DNA from 4 places in the Cellvibrio sp. ATLC23 genome. Region 3 is predicted to be linked to each of the others. Evidence: predicted binding sites of a transcription regulator. Region 3 holds the regulator's gene; each other region holds the start of a gene.

Region 1 (2,204 bases), on a different contig from region 3:
GCACTACCCAACTCCACCAGCTGTTCAAAATTGGTGATCGCCGAGGCAGCGGTTGCACCGCTGGCACCGGATACCGAGCGGGCGAGAGTGTAAAACTCCACCATAAAGCGTTCGATATCGGCAGGGTTAGCCACCACACGTTTAACTGCACGCCGCGCGACATGCTCTACCTGCGGCTCCCAACCCGCCATAAATGGTTGGGTACAAGCGATAACCACATGATCTGCCTCGACTTTGACACAGAGAATGCCGTGGCGCTTGGCAAAGGCATAGCTCATCACCTCGGTACATTTGGCCACGTCGATTTTCATCGCATCGATATGAAACAGTGGCAAGTGCGCCTTGCTCGCCAGCCATTCAGTCAAGGTATCCCCATCAAGATTTTTGCCGGGGCGCCGTACATCTTCCAGATTTTGGGTGGCGATATAGGCGAGCGGGTGCATGATCGCCTGCTCGCGAGTGCGCGAGGCACCGAGCAAGATATTGGCATCGACCTGTTTCATGCGTCCATCGGCGACCAGATCCTGAATCAAGCCGCGTAAATCCAACACCCGATCCAACACCTGCGCCATCTTATCGTTCCTGTTTATTGATTGGAGATCAATGGATTGTAGCGACTCTAAGGCCAAGAGTCTGCTCAATGGCGCTCAAGTTGATATCGCCATTTTGGGTGCTATCGACCACCTCCGATTGATCACTCGCGAGTCATGCCCCAAAAAGAGTCACAAAAACATCATAAAAATGTAATAAAGCCGCGTGACCCTGAGAGACGATCTTTCTATACTGCACGCACTTTTAACCGGAGGGGGATTTCATGCCTTTTGCAAACCTGTCAAACCTGTTTGGTCGTTCGCCCATCAAACCTATGCAAGAGCATATGGCCTTGGCTGTCAAAGCCGCATCGGAATTGATCAGTTTTTTTGACGCCGTTACCAGCGAAGACTGGACGCGTGCCAGCGAAATTCAACAAAGCGTGGTGAAATTCGAAAACGAAGCCGATGAGATCAAAAAGCACCTGCGCCTTCACCTCCCAAAAAGCTTGTTCCTGCCGGTACCGCGTACTGACTTACTGGAACTGCTGACCATGCAAGACCGCATCCCCAACCGCGCCAAAGATATCGCCGGTATTATTATGGGCCGCCGGATGACTATTCCGGCCAGCATGAAAGACCAAATGAATGAGTTTGTGCACGCTAGCGTAGCCGCAGCCGAACAAGCTCTCACCGCTATCAACGAACTCGATGAACTGCTCGAAACCGGCTTTAGTGGACGCGAGCTGACTGTCGTTGAAAACATGATCAAGGAATTGGACATTCTGGAGGAGAAAGCAGATCAACTGGAGATCGGCGTTCGCACTTCACTCTTCGCACTGGAAGCACAATTGCCACCGGTCGATGTAATGTTCTTGTACAACATCATCGACTGGGTGGGTGATATTGCTAACCGTGCCCATGACGTAGGCGGCCGTTTACAGCTGCTGCTCGCGCATTAATCGCTATTAATTTAGGTATTTCACCATGACTTTATTTGCTGAATACGGCCACGTGCTGCTTATTCTTGCCTGTGTGTTCGGGCTATTTATGGCCTGGGGTATAGGTGCAAACGACGTAGCCAACGCCATGGGCACCTCGGTGGGCTCGCGTGCGTTAACGATGAAACAAGCCATTATTGTGGCGATGGTGTTTGAATTTGCAGGCGCCTATCTCGCCGGCGGTGAGGTGACTGAGACAGTACGCAGTGGTATTGTCGAGCTGAGTGTTATGTCTGAGCACCCGGATTTATTCGTGTTCGGCATGCTTTCTTCGCTGCTCGCCGCTGGTAGCTGGCTGTTAATCGCCAGTATTCTGGGCTGGCCAGTATCCACGACCCACTCCATCGTCGGCGCCATTATTGGTTTTGCGGCCGTGGGCATCTCCGCTGAAGCGGTGCAGTGGGGTCAAGTGTGGGGCATAGTAGCCAGCTGGGTAACTTCACCGCTGGTTGCGGGCATTATCTCTTTCTGGATCTTCCGCTCGGTGCAGCATCTGATTCTGGACACCGAAGACCCTTTTGCCAATGCCAAACGCTACATACCTTTTTATATGTTCGCAGTCGGCTTTTTCCTGTCGATGGTGACCCTGCTTAAAGGCCTCAAACACGTTCTTAAATCCCATCAGTTTGAACTTAGCTTCCTTGAATGCACCATGATTGCCGCGCTTATTGGG
Region 2 (2,204 bases), 190 kb from region 3:
AGTTACCGGCACTAATACGCCCTGCTGTACCGGGAAATTGGCTGTGAACAACTGCGGCATCGGCTGGGCTCAAATTCATATTGTTGCGGCCAAACTCAAATACCTCACCGCTTTGGGTTAATCCCATTAAGCGTGAAATTCCTCCGCGATCTTCACACAACAAAATACCGCCGCGTGGACTAACGCTCATGTTGTCAGGGGATACTGGATGAGAGGTGTTGTTGCGGCTTTCAAAAACCAGCGTAAGTTTTTCGCGGCGCGGATCAAAATGAAATACCTGGCCACCGCCAATACCGCCACCACTGGTTGAGGTGAAGTACACTAAGCCCGTGTCGTACCATGCGCCTTCCAAGCGAGCAAAACGCGCTGCACCTTTGTTATAACCTTGAGTGTAGTTGCGTGGATTGATTACTTCTGGTTGATCGATAACAACCCATTCAACGTCCCAACTGGTGCCGTCAGGATAAGAATTTAATAAACCGGCTTGCGGAATATCTTTTACTTTAAGCATTTCCAATACGCCACCGGCTAGCAAGTTGCCGTAGCTGTTTGGACGATAGCGGTAAAAACCGGAAGAGGTGCCAGCATCTTCAGTCATATAAACATAACCGGTTACCGGATCAGTTGCCGTAGCTTCGTGAGCGCGGCGCCCCATGGCTTTAATCGGCAGAGGTTTGGCGTTGCCAAAACCGGGCACTTCAAAAATCCAACCGTGAGTCATGCCGCCGTAAGATGAAGTTGTTTCTTCACAAGTCAGCCAAGTACCCCAAGGCGTAATGCCACCGGCACAGTTAGTTGAGGTGCCGCTGATGCTCATATAAGACGCTAACCAGCGGCCGTTAAACGCATCAAAAATTAAATTGGAGCAACCGCCGCCCGCCGCAGGGTTATAAACAGCGGGGGATTTTACCGCAGTACCGCTGCCGCGAACTTCGTGGTTACGCACCAGCGCGATAGTATTACCTTGCGCTGCTACAACACCCATTCCATCGTGTGAGCTTGGTGTAGCAGTGCCGTCTTTCATGGTCATGCCGGTCCAACCATAAGACCAATATTTAAAACCGGCGGGTAATTGCAACAGCGGTAAACCAGTTACTTCATCGGCTACTGGCATGACTGGGCCGTAGTCGCTACTGAAGTTAGCATTGGCAGTGCTGCTGACAGCAGCCAATGAAATCGCAGCGGCGCCTGCAACGCCACCTTTCATAAAATCGCGACGATTAACAATGGGTTCGACAGATAAATTTTCGGTTGCAACAAGATTTTCTGAACTATAATTCATGACGTAATCTCCGGTGTGAGGTGTTGTTCATTTGGCGATGAGCGCAATGTCTCGCACTGGAGATTACCCCGCCTCTATGAAATTGCTGCGTCACTTTTATGACATCTTCTTTTAAATTTTTAAAATTATTTTTTGCGCAACAAAATAATGACGGATTTTTTTACAGTTTTAGAATCGTAAAAAATAGTTAGCCTACACCTGTCACGGTGAGCAAAAGCGATGGGAGTTGACGAGTAATTATTGTGCGGGGCTCGCTACCGAATTTGCAGTGCGATTTTTTTCGATTAAACGAATCATCCAGATAGAAATTTCATACAAGAGCAGAATCGGTGTACCGAGTGCGAGCTGTGAAATTAAATCGGGCGGAGTAATAAAGGCGGCTGCTGCATAAATTCCCACTATGGCATAACGCCGTCCGTTCGCCAGTGTTGTGGATTTCACCATGCCTGCATAAGCCATTAATAAGAGTACCACCGGCAATTCAAAACTCAGGCCGAAGGCCAGCACCAGTTGCATCACTAAACCTAAGTATTCGCTGACACGCGCTTCCAGTTGCACCGGTAAACTGGAAGTGCCTGCATCGCTTTCAAAGCTGATAAAAAATCCCCAAGCCATAGGGAATACCACGTAGTAAGCGAGTGCAGCGCCGAGTAAAAACAATAAAGGTGTAAGCGAAAATAAAATGGAGGCGGCGCGTTTTTCGTGTTGGTAGAGACCGGGTGTCATAAACCGCCATAACTGAATTAATAAAAAAGGCAGAGTAAAAAACAGCGCGGCAAAAAATGATAATTTTAAATAGGTAAGAAACGCTTCATGCAATCCGGTATAAATCATGCGCCGCCCAGAATGTTCGCCAAAGGCATCCACTAATGGTTGCATGAGAAAATGGTAAATCGTTTCAGCGTTGAGATAACAGATAATA
Region 3 (2,204 bases):
GATCGCAAAATTGATGGCAGGGTCGAGCGCACCCAACATCGCCCACTCGCCACCGGCGCCCTCACCAGCCGCGAGGCCATCGGCCTGTTTATCACTCTATGTTTGATCGCCTTTGGGCTGGTGCTATTTACCGACCCTCTCACCATCAAACTGTCGGTTGGCGGCCTGATTCTCGCGTTTTGCTATCCCTTTATGAAACGCCACACCCATTTGCCGCAAGTGGTACTGGGCGCGGCATTCGCCTGGGGCATACCTATGGCTTACGCCGCCGAAGCGGGAGAACTCACGCAAGGTATTTGGCTGATATATCTGGCAGTGGTGCTCTGGACAGTGGTCTACGATACGTTTTATGCGATGGTGGATAGGGATGACGATCTGAAAATCGGCGTCAAATCCACCGCGATATTGTTTGGCGAGCAGGATCGCATTATCACTGGCGCACTCCAAGTCATGACAATTTACGCTTTGATACTGGTCGGCAATCGCTTTGAGTTGGGCAGTTTTTACTATGTAGGGCTGGCAGTTGCGGCCGGCTTATTTGTCTATCAACAATGGCTGATTCGCTTTCGCGCCCGCGCCGCCTGTTTTAAGGCATTCCTCAATAACAACTGGGTCGGTGTCGCGGTATTTGTCGGGATCGTTATGGATTATCAATTTCACTAGCGGCTAATTTTTCACCCTGTCATAAATGTGTAACACTGAGCTTATTTAATACACTGCAACAATAGCTTCACAAACCTGTGAGGCAAACCGTGGTTTTTTCAGGCAGAACATTTATGACTGGTCGCAAAATTCTAATCGTTGACGATGAATCCGCAATCCGCGATATGCTGCGGGTAGCGCTGGAAATGGCTGAATACAACGTGTTGGAAGCGAGCAATGCACAGGACGCGCACGGCATTATTATCGATGAAAAGCCCGACCTGATCCTGCTCGATTGGATGATGCCCGGCACCAGCGGCATCGAATTAGCGCGCCGTTTGAAGCGCGATGAAGTGACCGCCAACACCCCCATCATCATGCTGACCGCCAAAGGCGAAGAAGATAATAAGATTCAGGGGCTGGAAGTGGGCGCCGATGATTACATCACCAAACCTTTTTCACCGCGCGAATTAGTCGCACGCTTGAAAGCAGTATTGCGCCGCGCCGATCCACAAATCAATTCCGCGCCGATTACTGTACAAGGCTTGTGCCTTGATCCCGCCAGCCACCGCGTTACCATTCACGATCAATCGGTTGATATGGGCCCGACTGAATATCGCCTGCTGGAGTTTTTCCTCACCCATCAGGAAAGAGCTTATACTCGCAGCCAATTGCTGGATCACGTTTGGGGCGGCAATGTGTATGTGGAAGAGCGCACAGTGGATGTTCATATCCGCCGCCTGCGCAAAGCCCTCACCGTTGATGGCCACGAAGATTTGATCCAGACGGTACGCGGTACGGGCTATAGGTTTTCTACTCGTATTGAAGCCTGATCCCTGATTTTCGTCGCAAGGTCGGGACTCCACCGCAAGACACGCCGTGAATACATCCATGTAGGCTCATCTTCGACATCCATGTCTCAGACGGTCTTGCGGCGGAGTCCCGACCTTGTGACTGCTATACACCACGAGGTTTAGGTCTTGTTAAAAGGTTTTAGCGCTGAGCTCCAGCGCATTCTCATTATTCTCGCCCTGTGCAGCCTGATTGGTTTTTTCAGCGGCCTGTACGCCGTTTGGATGCTGATTGGCTGCGCCGCTTACATTATCTGGATGCTCTGGCAAATGCGCCGCCTCAATCAGTGGCTGCTGTGTCAGGAAGCGGAAGAAGCACCCGAAGCCACTGGCATCTGGGGTCAGGTGTTTGACAACATCTACCAGTTACAGCGCAGCCAACGAGTTGAAAAAGAAAATCTGCAGGCAGTAATTAAGCGTATTCAGGAAATCAGCTCGGCACTGAAAGACGGTTTGATCATTCTGGATGCCCGCGGACACTTGGATTTTTGGAATCCCGCCGCCCACCGGATGCTGGCGCTTAACACCAAAGACCAAGGCCAATCGGTCATTAACTTTATTCGTCACCCCAAATTTGTCAGCTATTTCGAAGAGGGCAAATACGAGGAGCCGCTGGAGCTACCCTCACCACGCTTTCAATCCAAACACCTGCAATTCCAAATCACCCCGTTTGGCAAAAGCGAGCGCTTGATCGTGGTGCGCGACGTCACC
Region 4 (2,204 bases), on a different contig from region 3:
ACTTTCCGGCCATTGATTCTGTTCTTGCTGCCCCTGCCAGGGGCGCTTGGTGCGATGGGGGGAAATCAATAGCCATTCACCCGAGAGCGGGTTATAGCGACGATGAGGGTGTTCGTTTACTGAAAATTCTTCGTTCATAGCATTTCTTATAGGGCATATAAATATGATAATTAACCGATTGGTGTAATTTACCCTAAACAGAGATGCTCTGCAATCAAGCGCGCTGTTTTACCCGAAAGAAAAAGCCCCGACAATTGAGCCGAGGCTTTAAAAGGGATCACTACTACTAAAATCAACCAAAGCGATTAAACGCGATAATTCCCCACACAACAGCCAGCAACACCAAACTCATAAAAACCAGTGCTGAGCCTATATCCTTAGCACGCCCGGATAGTTCGTGGCGCTCAGAGCCTGTGCGATCCACTACCGCTTCAACTGATGAGTTGGCCAACTCGGCCATCAATACCCAAAACACACTACTGATCAATAAAATCAACTCTATGTGATTTCGCGCAAGCCAAAACGCCGTAGGGATCAAAATAACGGCCAACCCTACTTCTTGCCGAAAGGCAGCTTCGTACCTCCAGCTGGCAGCAAACCCTTTCATCGAATAACCAAACGCATCTATTACGCGCGCGATACCGGTTTTGCCTGGCTTACTCATTCATTGTCTCCACTGGGTTGTCACTACAGATTAATTACATATTCACACAATAGTCACACAGCAATGTTACTAATAGATGGCGCAAGCAAAAATTAGATTGCCTGTGCGATTTCATCTGCAACTATTTAGCACGGCGGTGAATCATGAACACTTTTTTACAGCGCGTCCATCACTTGGATACCCTCGCTTTTTTGTGGGTTCATGTGACTAAAGGCTTTCAGTATCGTCGCTCCGTCAAATTCATTTCGCAGACCGGCGATGGCCCATTCTATTTAATTGTCGCCCTCTGTTTATTGGCCCTCGAACCTGTTGCGGGCACACATTTTTTCTGGGCCGGCATTATCGCCTATATTTTTGATGTCAGCTTATATTTGCTCTTGAAAAACGTGATCAAGCGCGATCGCCCAGCAGTAAAAATCACCACCTATCAAGCGTGGATCACACCATCGGATCAATTCAGTTTTCCCTCGGGGCACACGGCTGCTGCCTTTTTATTTGCCTGTTTGATTTTTAATTTTTATCCAATATTTGCAATCCCCTGTTTTATTTGGGCCAGCGCGATTGGCATGAGCCGCGTATTACTCGGCGTACATTACCCGACAGATTTAGTCGCCGGAGCACTGCTAGGTAGCGCCTGCGCCTTCTGGGGCATTTATTTGCACTCGTTAATTATTGCATTGCATTAGCAGAGTGATGATTAACCCACTCGATATTCAACCAAAGAGCGAGACCGCATGAAAATATTGTACGGAGTTCAAGGCACTGGCAATGGCCACACGACACGCGCGCGCATTATGGCTAAAGCCTTTGCCGATGTTGGCGCACAAGTTGATTGGGTTTTTTCAGGCCGGGAGCGTGACAAGTTTTTTGATATGGAAGCCTTTGGCGATTTCCAATGCTATCGCGGGCTTACCTTTGCCACCGAAAAAGGTAAGGTTTTATTTGTAAAAACCGCACTGACCTCTAACATCGCCCAACTTTATCAAGACACCAAAAAAGTTAACGTAGAAGGTTACGATTTTATTATCAATGATTTTGAACCGGTATCCGCTTGGGCAGCAAAACGTGCGGGTAAAAAAGTAATCGGCATATCACATCAAAATGCTTTTTTTTACGATATTCCCAAAGCCGATAGCAACTTTATCACCGACTGGTTCATGCATAACTTTGCGCCTGTCACGCAAGCAATTGGATTGCACTGGCATCACTTCAATCAGCCGATATTGCCGCCACTGGTAGAGCCATCTCACTACCCCAATGTCTCTACACCAAAACATTATTTGGTCTATCTGCCATTTGCAGGGCTGGACGACATAGTGCCGCAGCTGCGCCAATTTCCCGATTATGATTTTTTTATTTATCAACCAGTGCCTGCAGCTTATGACGAAGGACACATCCATGTTCGCCCCTTCTCCCGTGAAGGTTTTCAAATGGATTTGCACAGATGTGAAGGGGTGATTTGCAGTGCCGGTTTTGAACTGCCCAGCGAAGCCATTCATTTGGGTAAAAAGATATTAGTGCAGCCCGTTGCCGGGCAAAT

What was found. The regulator PhoB, encoded in region 3, activates phosphate uptake and scavenging genes when phosphate is short. The targets are predictions, from matches to a motif close to TGTCATAAANNTGTAACA.
Region 1: AC2CG4_RS12610 (TIGR00153 family protein) is a predicted target of PhoB. The motif match lies at 732-749, and genes of this name have one in related genera.
Region 2: AC2CG4_RS13375 (alkaline phosphatase PhoX) is a predicted target of PhoB. The motif match lies at 1,369-1,386, and genes of this name have one in related genera.
Region 4: AC2CG4_RS02315 (phosphatase PAP2 family protein) is a predicted target of PhoB. The motif match lies at 729-746, and genes of this name have one in related genera.

Annotation. Positions count from the first base shown of each region.
Region 1 covers NZ_JBXUOS010000007.1:78,468-80,671, forward strand. Annotated here, with positions in the region: gene tfpB (type IV pilus assembly ATPase TfpB) at 1-572, opposite strand, end outside; gene AC2CG4_RS12610 (TIGR00153 family protein) at 815-1,492, shown strand; gene AC2CG4_RS12615 (inorganic phosphate transporter) at 1,518-2,204, shown strand, end outside.
Region 2 covers NZ_JBXUOS010000008.1:5,617-7,820, reverse strand. Annotated here, with positions in the region: gene AC2CG4_RS13375 (alkaline phosphatase PhoX) at 1-1,282, opposite strand, end outside; gene tatC (twin-arginine translocase subunit TatC) at 1,520-2,204, opposite strand, start outside.
Region 3 covers NZ_JBXUOS010000008.1:190,889-193,092, forward strand. Annotated here, with positions in the region: gene ubiA (4-hydroxybenzoate octaprenyltransferase) at 1-663, shown strand, start outside; gene phoB (phosphate regulon transcriptional regulator PhoB) at 777-1,475, shown strand; gene phoR (phosphate regulon sensor histidine kinase PhoR) at 1,623-2,204, shown strand, end outside.
Region 4 covers NZ_JBXUOS010000001.1:576,026-578,229, reverse strand. Annotated here, with positions in the region: gene AC2CG4_RS02325 (UDP-glucose--hexose-1-phosphate uridylyltransferase) at 1-138, opposite strand, end outside; gene AC2CG4_RS02320 (diacylglycerol kinase) at 293-664, opposite strand; gene AC2CG4_RS02315 (phosphatase PAP2 family protein) at 808-1,350, shown strand; gene AC2CG4_RS02310 (MJ1255/VC2487 family glycosyltransferase) at 1,399-2,204, shown strand, end outside.